Regions from separate parts of the Bacillus sp. GbtcB14 genome, predicted to be linked through region 1. Evidence: riboswitches for the same ligand, from Rfam matches in the RefSeq annotation. Region 1 holds a riboswitch; the other holds the start of a gene.
What was found. Region 1 has a riboswitch for S-adenosylmethionine ahead of KVT31_RS24835 (ABC transporter permease). Riboswitches for the same ligand answer to the same signal wherever they lie in the genome.
Positions count from the first base shown of each region.

Region 2: it holds a riboswitch for S-adenosylmethionine, as region 1 does, so the genes downstream of both, metK (methionine adenosyltransferase) here and KVT31_RS24835 (ABC transporter permease) in region 1, are expected to answer to the same signal.

Region 1 is NZ_JAGXJT010000012.1:38,350-42,740, forward strand. It holds gene KVT31_RS24815 (multidrug effflux MFS transporter) at 1-479, shown strand, start outside; gene KVT31_RS24820 (hypothetical protein) at 513-959, opposite strand; gene KVT31_RS24825 (hypothetical protein) at 1,234-1,737, shown strand; gene KVT31_RS24830 (DUF3951 domain-containing protein) at 1,754-1,969, opposite strand; SAM riboswitch class I at 2,138-2,243, shown strand; gene KVT31_RS24835 (ABC transporter permease) at 2,380-3,297, shown strand; gene KVT31_RS24840 (ABC transporter permease) at 3,315-4,319, shown strand; gene KVT31_RS24845 (ABC transporter ATP-binding protein) at 4,276-4,391, shown strand, end outside.
Region 2 is NZ_JAGXJT010000009.1:109,677-114,067, reverse strand. It holds gene KVT31_RS23035 (molybdenum cofactor guanylyltransferase) at 101-703, opposite strand; gene KVT31_RS23030 (MogA/MoaB family molybdenum cofactor biosynthesis protein) at 700-1,209, opposite strand; gene KVT31_RS23025 (hypothetical protein) at 1,464-1,643, shown strand; gene KVT31_RS23020 (hypothetical protein) at 1,650-1,829, shown strand; gene metK (methionine adenosyltransferase) at 1,871-3,070, opposite strand; SAM riboswitch class I at 3,240-3,361, opposite strand; gene pckA (phosphoenolpyruvate carboxykinase (ATP)) at 3,590-4,391, shown strand, end outside.

The DNA of each region.
Region 1 (4,391 bases):
AATTTAGCTTATTCTTTGCGATTAACGGTATCGGTATTATTATTGCTAGTCAGGTTACGGGCCGTTTAGCAGGGAAAGTGAATGAGAAAACATTATTCGTTTCCGGTATTATTATTGCAGCTATTGGTGGTCTATCTTTATTACTGACAATCTTACTAGGAATAGGTTTAATTGGTGTTTTATGCTCGTTATTCCTTGTTGTATCAAGTGTCGGGGTTGTATCAACAACTGGGTTCTCGTTAGCGATGAGAAATCAGAAACAGGCTGCAGGAACGGCATCGGCTTTATTAGGTTTATTACAGTTCATTTCAGGAGCACTTGTTGCACCGTTAGTAGGTATTGGTGGAAGCAACACCGCATTACCGATGGGGGTTGTGATCGCTCTTTGTGAAATTGGTGCTGTGTTATGTTATCTATTTATGGCCAGAAGAAGTGAGAAGCAGTTTGAACTGCAACAAAGACAAAATTTAGAGGCTTAACAAAAAAGAACTGATTCAAAGGGAATATTTGAATCAGTTCTTTTTTTCATTTCTTTGAAATACCTCATACATATTATTCATGATCGTATCATATAAAACAGCAAGTTTATCCCACACCCAGCGATTACTATCGACTTCTTTTTCCCCGCAGTCGATAATATCGGTATGGTCGGTAATTTTATACGCCTTTTTAACGATAATAGGAGCAATTTTCGGTATACGTGGGATTTCTTTTAAGATATCTGCGAAGTTTCCAATGTAGACATGACCGATGATTTCGATTGTTAATGATTTATCTGATATATTTAGCACGGTATGAAATTGATTTGTATGTTGTTGTTTTAAATATTGGGCTAACTTAAATGGAGCATGTTTCTTTTTTAATACGCGGCGAAGGCTCTCTGTATTTTCGATATGAAGTGATTTTTCGCGAATAAGGACACGAATATCTTCTCCCATAAAAGGCATTGTGTTGTACATAGATGATTCTCCTTAAAAACTTACATATGTTTGCGTTATGCATATGTAAGTCTAGCATGGTTTGTTCTTTATGTGTGCTTACAGTTTTGTAAGGTGATGTAGTAAAGCAGTGCAAAAGTTATTTGTATAAAGTGACGATACTGTGACAAACATGTTGGTATATATATTACGATGTCGTCTTAAGTGTAAAAAGTAGGATGTTCTCGGTATAATAACAAGTGGAGATAAAAGAAACTATAATGAGTAGTAGTTGTAGATAAAAGGAGAAGAAGAGATGAAGAAGGTTTTGGGTATTGCTGTAATGGGAAGTATGCTCCTTCTAGCAGGGTGTAATGGAAATAAAGATACGAAAGAACCGAAAGAAAAGGTAGAGCAATCTACTGAACAAACAGAAGAGATGAAAGAATACCTTGCAGTACATGAAAAATACGATATAAAAATGAATAAAGAAATTAATAAAGCACTGCAGTTATTTGAAGTAGCAAAAGAAAAGGGCGGTAAGGAAATAACGAATGCTACATATAAAGAAGATGTGCAAAAGGTAACAACAAGCATGTTAGAGGATATTGATCATATACGTAAAGAAATTCGTGTACCAAAGTCGAAAGAGAAAGAACATGAGGTATATGTTGGTTTCCTGGATGAATCGGAACAAGCGATGAAAAAATTACAGAAGTTAGCTAAAGAAGAAGATTCATCATTGATTCGTGATATTGAAATTAACTTTGCAACAGCATCGACATACTATAAACGTTTTCAAACAGAAGCGAAAAAATAACCTTGCCTGGGCAAGGTTATTTTTTCTTCTTACCATCACCGTCTTCATCCTCGGATACTAATACCTTCTGTTCTTCGTGAAATTCGGAAATAGTTTGTCCTGTAATATTATCGAAAGAGGTATAAAAAGAGGTGATACTTCTTCTTTTAATGAAGAGTTTGTAGAACCCGATGATGACAAGAATGATGATTGTTAATGGTAATCCTATAGTAGCAAGAAGTAAGGGGTCCATCATATAACTCCTTTAACATCTTTTCTTTTTATTATAAGTGAAAACTATAATTTCGATAAAAGGATTAAAAACTGATTTTTCTAAATATATCCAATTTGATTGACTTTTCATTTTTTCAGAATTATAATTCGAAATATACAATTTGAACCAAATAATAATATAGCAATTTACTTATCCAGAGAGGTAGAGGGACTGGCCCTATGACACCTCAGCAGCGGGTTCTGTAAGATGAACACCGTGCTAATTCCAGCAAGCAAGTCTTGAAAGATAAGTGATGGGCCTTTGTTTATTAAGCCTTGATCTTATTTTTTAAGATCAAGGCTTTTTGTATTTTAAGAAGAGAAAAGGGAGTAATGGGAAAGATACGTCAATAAAACAAAGTAAATTTATGAGTTTAGGGGGTTATTAGAGTGTATGTTGTTAAAAAACTATCAGTTATGGTTTTCACATTATGGGTTATTACGACAGTGACATTTTTAATTATGCATATTATTCCGGGAGATCCATTTTCATCAGATGCGAAAATCTTTCCTGAAGAAGTGATACAAAACATGAGGGCGAAGTATCATCTTGATGAACCGTTATGGAATCAATATGTTGCTTATTTAGACGGTGTAGTTCATTTTGACTTTGGTGAATCCGTTCAATCGACAGGGCAAGGCGTATCAGAGATTATAACGACAGGATTTGGTCCATCAGCAATTATCGGTCTACAAGCACTTATTATTTCATTGTTAGTTGGGATTGCAGCAGGCACATTTGCAGCCCTCTATCACGGGAGAGTAATTGATTATGGTGTGAGTTTGCTTGCAATTCTCGGCATATCTATTCCAAGCTTTATTCTAGCACCATTATTTATACAAGTATTTGCTATCCAATTTGAACTTTTACCAGTAGCGTCTTGGGGAACATTCGAACATACGGTATTACCATCTTTCGCATTGGCGCTAGGTCCAATCGCGGTTATTACAAGATTTGTTCGTTCTAATATGATCGAAGTATTGCAGAGTGATTATATTAAGCTAGCGAGAGCGAAAGGTATACCAATTAAGAAAATCATTATAAGACATGCTCTTCGAAATGCGATTGTTCCAGTACTTACATTTGTTGGACCATTAATGGCTGGACTGCTAACAGGGACTTTCGTTATTGAAAAAATCTTTTCAATTCCTGGTCTAGGAAAATATTTTGTAGATAGTATTTTCAATCGAGATTATCCGGTGATTATGGGAACAACGATTTTCTATAGTGCATTATTAATTTCTTGTATTTTCATTACAGATATTATTCATCGTATTGTGGATCCACGTATTCGTTCTATTACGTAAGGAGGGGGGATATTTAAATGGGAGCTTATGAAATTAATAAACAGTTATTAACAAATGAAGAGAAAAAAGAATTAACGATAAATAAAGATCAGCAAACGATTAGCCGAAAGAAGGAAGTGATTCGTAAGTTTATATCGAATCCAATCGCAGTTTTAGGATCAGTGACGTTATTACTAATTATTGTATTCTCTCTTATTGGTGAAAGTTTAACGCCATTTACTGCGAGCGAGCAAGTAAAAGAGGCAACAAACTTACCGCCTAGTAGTGAGCATTGGTTTGGAACAGATGATTTAGGTAGAGACATATGGGCACGTACATGGGCTGGTGGGAAAATTTCACTAACGGTTGGATTGGTAGCAGCAGCTCTTGATATAGGACTAGGTGTATTAATCGGTGGCTTTAGTGGATATGTGAGAGGGCGTAGTCGCCTTGGAACGTTAATTGATGAGTGGATTATAAGAGGGATTGAAGTGTTATATGGTATCCCGTATTTATTAATTGTTATTTTACTATTAATCGTTATGAAACCAGGTCTTTTTACCATCATTATCGCTCTTGCATTAACAGGATGGATTGGAATGGCACGTCTCATTCGAGCCCAAGTCTTGTCTTTAAAACAAAGAGAGTTTGTTATTGCGGCAGAACGATTAGGCACATCTCATATGAAAATTATATATGGGCATTTAATTCCGAACTTAACGGGTATTATTATCGTAAATTTATCATTTACAATTCCAGCAGCTATTTTCTCAGAATCATTTTTAAGCTTTATTGGTCTTGGAGTGCAATCACCAGCAGCGAGTTGGGGAACGATGACGAACGATGCGCTCGGGACATTACTAAGCGGAGAGTGGTGGCAACTATTCTTCCCGGCAATCATGATTGCACTTATTATGTTCGCATTTAATGCCATTGGTGATGGTTTGCAAGATGCAATTGATCCAAAAATCGTGAAACGGAATCGAAAGGAGAAAAAACATGGCACAAATCTTATCTTTAGAAAACGTAACGTTAGCCGTTGAAAAAGAGACTAGTAAGCAAGCGATTGTGAAGCATGTTTCCTTTTCTATTAACGAAGGTGAAATAGTTGCACT
Region 2 (4,391 bases), on a different contig from region 1:
TTTACTGTATAGTGATTTTAAGAAATTCCCCTTAAAATCAACTTACTCACATATCTTTATACAGTAATTGTTCCCCAATTTCTGTATATCAAAAGACCTTTCATTCATTTGAAAGGTCTTTTTGAGCCTGCACATATTCTTCTTTCGTATTCACATTTATAAACCATTCTGCGTTCGCTTGTACATCTTCACCAGCAACATATTTCACATTACATTGTGATAAAAGCTGGCCCATACTTCTTTTTTCTTCCTGAAGTAAAGCGTAAATCTTTTCTTTCACGCGGTTATGATACGCCGCAAGTAACGGTTGTTTTCTTCCATTAATAATAGGTACAATCGCATCATATTCATTACTCGTTTGCTCTAGTAAAATGGTAAACCATTCTTGCGAAACATTTGGCGCATCGCAAGGCATAATAGCGTACCAATCTGCTTCTATATATTCCATTCCTGATACAATTCCAGCAAGTGGGCCATTTCCTTTATAATGCGGAATATCTTCTATAACAGGAACTTGTACGAATTGCTCTACTCGCTCTTTTATATCGGAGTTACTAATGACCACAACTTCTTGTAACGCAGTTGTCATCACTTTCACAATATGCTCAATAAAAGTACTATCTTGCCAGCTCGCTAACGCTTTCGGCTCACCGAATCGACTCGACATACCGCCTGCTAATACAATTCCAGCCCACTTACTCATTGGCGATGCAGCTCAAATGTAATATGACCTAATTCCGGTAAAATTAATTTATTCATCGCAAGGCGAACTGCGCCGCTAGACCCTGGCATGGAAAAGACTACTTTGCGCCCAATTGTACCACCAATTGCTCTACTTAACATTGCGCTACTTCCGATATCTTCTAAATAACTAATCATGCGGAACAACTCACCAAATCCAACGATTTCTTTATCTAATAGCGCTGATACTGCTTCAATTGTCACATCACGTTTCGTAATACCAGTACCGCCATTTGTTAACACGACATCAACATCTTCTCTATGATAACCAGCTAACACCGCTTGCTGAATACTTTCTTTATCATCTTTTACAATTTCATAAGAAGTTACTGTATGTCCTGCTTCTTTTAACAATTCATGTAATAGTTGTCCGCTCTTATCTGTTTCTTCCGTACGTGTATCGGAAATTGTTACGATCTTGCAACGCACTTCTTTTGGCGCTTGTTTCTTATGTTCAGTTACGCTCATTTTTTCATCTTTCCTTTCCTCAAGGCTTTTCTTCATTTTATCATACATATCTTTACACAATTTTGTATGAAGCTGATGATGCATCATGATACAATATAAGTATAATAATCCACAAAAAGGAAAATGGAAACATCCTTTCTTATCCCCCCTAGACTTCACATCATTAGCTAACCTTTAACTTTTCTTATATTTTCTACATAGTAGAGTTCAGCTTTTAAAATTGCACTACCAAATAAATCGGAGGTATACATATTATGGAACTTTATAAAAAATTAACAACAACATTCATCCTCTTATTCGTCGCTTCCATTACTGTCGGTTTTTCGCTAAAAGGCGCGATTCCATATGCTACATTAATAAGCATTATATTCGCAACACTCTTTTTACTATGCAGTGCATTGTGCGCAGGAAAAGCACGTCAAATAAAGGAATGATTGCATATGTTCCGTAAGAAACCGACAATTTGTAAATCATGTAAAAAGGAAATACAAACGTATGAAAAAGCATGGATTCATATGCCATTTCCGGCAAGCGGAATGACGAATATGAAAAAGTATATTGAGCTAGACGGAGAAGTGTATTGCAACTCATGCATCCAAATCATAAATAAAACGAAATAAAAAAAGCTTTGCGCTCACCGCGCAAAGCTTTTTTTCATATATTATAGACCAGCTTGCTCTTTTAAAGCTGCAGCTTTGTCTGTACGTTCCCATGATAGATCTACATCAGTACGTCCGAAGTGGCCGTAAGCTGCTGTTTGTTTGTAAATTGGGCGACGTAAGTCTAGCATTTTAATAATACCAGCTGGGCGAAGATCGAAGTTGTTACGAACTAGTTCTACTAGTACGTCTTCAGATACTTTACCAGTGCCGAATGTATCAACTGAAATTGATACTGGTTGTGCTACACCAATTGCGTACGCAAGTTGTACTTCTGCTTTATCAGCAAGACCAGCTGCTACGATGTTTTTCGCAACATAACGAGCTGCATATGCTGCAGAGCGGTCAACTTTTGTTGCATCTTTACCAGAGAATGCACCGCCGCCGTGGCGAGCGTATCCACCATAAGTATCAACGATGATTTTACGTCCTGTTAAACCAGCATCACCTTGTGGTCCACCAATTACGAAGCGGCCAGTTGGGTTAATGAAGAATTTCGTTTCTCCATCCATTAATTCTGCTGGAACTACAGCTTTAATTACATGCTCTTTTAAATCGCGATCGATTTCTTCCCATGTAACATCTGGATGATGCTGTGTAGAAATTACGATTGTATCTACACGTACAGGTTTACCATTTTCATCATACTCAACTGTAACTTGCGTTTTTCCGTCCGGACGTAAGTATGATAATGTGTCATCTTTACGTACTTCAGTTAAACGGCGAGCTAATTTGTGAGCAAGCGAGATTGGAAGTGGCATTAATTCTTGTGTTTCATTACATGCGAAGCCAAACATTAAACCTTGGTCTCCTGCACCAATTGCCTCAATCTCAGCGTCAGTCATTAGACCTTCGCGTGCTTCTAGCGCTTGGTCAACACCCATAGCGATGTCAGCAGATTGCTCATCGATAGATGTTAAAACTGCACAAGTTTCTGCATCGAATCCGTATTTTGCGCGTGTGTAACCAATGCCTTGAATTGTTTCACGAACGATTTTTGGAATATCTACGTAAGTAGAAGTCGTAATTTCCCCCGCTACCAATACTAAACCAGTTGTTACAGTTGTTTCACAAGCTACACGTGCATTAGCGTCCTTTGATAAGATCGCATCTAAAATTGAATCAGAAATTTGGTCACAAATTTTATCTGGATGTCCTTCAGTTACAGACTCAGATGTGAACAGATGACGTTTTTTTGTCATGTGGTAAACCTCCCTACAGTAATTGTATATATTGTACGGAACTCATCCTTAATTTGCCACAAACTGCGACATACATTTATTCTCCCACACAAGCATACAGAAAAACCTTTCCTACTTTACATAGAGGAAAGGTTTAATTTGCTACTTGCATACTGCTTTTTGCCCTTTGCTCTTATCGTTCGAGACCGTTAGCCTCGCACAGGTTTTAGCACCTATTCACCTGTATTTACCACTACAAGTGAGGTTGCTGGGCTTCATCGGGCCTGTCCCTCCGCCAGCTCGGGATAAGAGAGTATCCGTCCCAACCTATACTAAAGAAATGATATTCATTTGTCAATTAATATTCACATTTTCCTGAAAGTTTTTCTCAATACGCCTGGAATGAAATATTAATAAGGAAATAATGCATGCACACAAACAAAAAGAAATAAATAGTATACATTATTTATATAATTGTGTTATACTCTTGTTGGGGATTACGAGAAATATTTCATTAAATGAAAAGGATGGTATATAAATATGAGTACTGTGAATGTCCAAATTGGTTTACACGAATTATTGAACGGAAGCAATGCACAGATTCAACTAAGTGTTCCGCAATTAGTGGAAAAAGTATTAATGCGAAATGAAGGGAAATTAACTTCTACTGGTGCCGTTTCTGCTTCAACAGGAAAATATACAGGACGTTCTCCTAAAGATAAATTTATTGTGAAAGAAGCATCGGTTGCTGACAAAATTGCTTGGGGAGCAGTGAATCAACCGATTTCTGAAGAACATTTTAATAAATTATATACTAAAGTTTTAGAATACTTAAAAGAAAAAGAAGAGTTATTCGTCTTCAATGGATTTGCAGGCGCTGACCGCAATTACCGCCTACCAATTCAAGTTATTAACGAATATGCATGGCACAATTTATTTGTACATCAATTATTCATTCGTCCAACTGAAGAAGAATTAACAACTCATGAATCAGAGTTCACAATTGTTTCTGCACCGAATTTCAAAGCAGATCCAGCTGTTGACGGTACAAACTCTGAAGCATTCATTATGGTTTCATTCGAAAAACGTATCGTACTAATTGGTGGTACAGAATACGCTGGAGAAATGAAAAAATCAATCTTCTCTATTATGAACTTCTTACTACCTGAACAAGATATTCTTTCTATGCATTGCTCTGCAAACGTAGGTGAAGAAGGCGACGTAGCACTATTCTTCGGTTTATCTGGAACAGGTAAAACGACATTATCTGCTGATCCACACCGTAAATTAATCGGTGATGATGAGCATGGTTGGTCTGATAACGGTGTATTCAATATTGAAG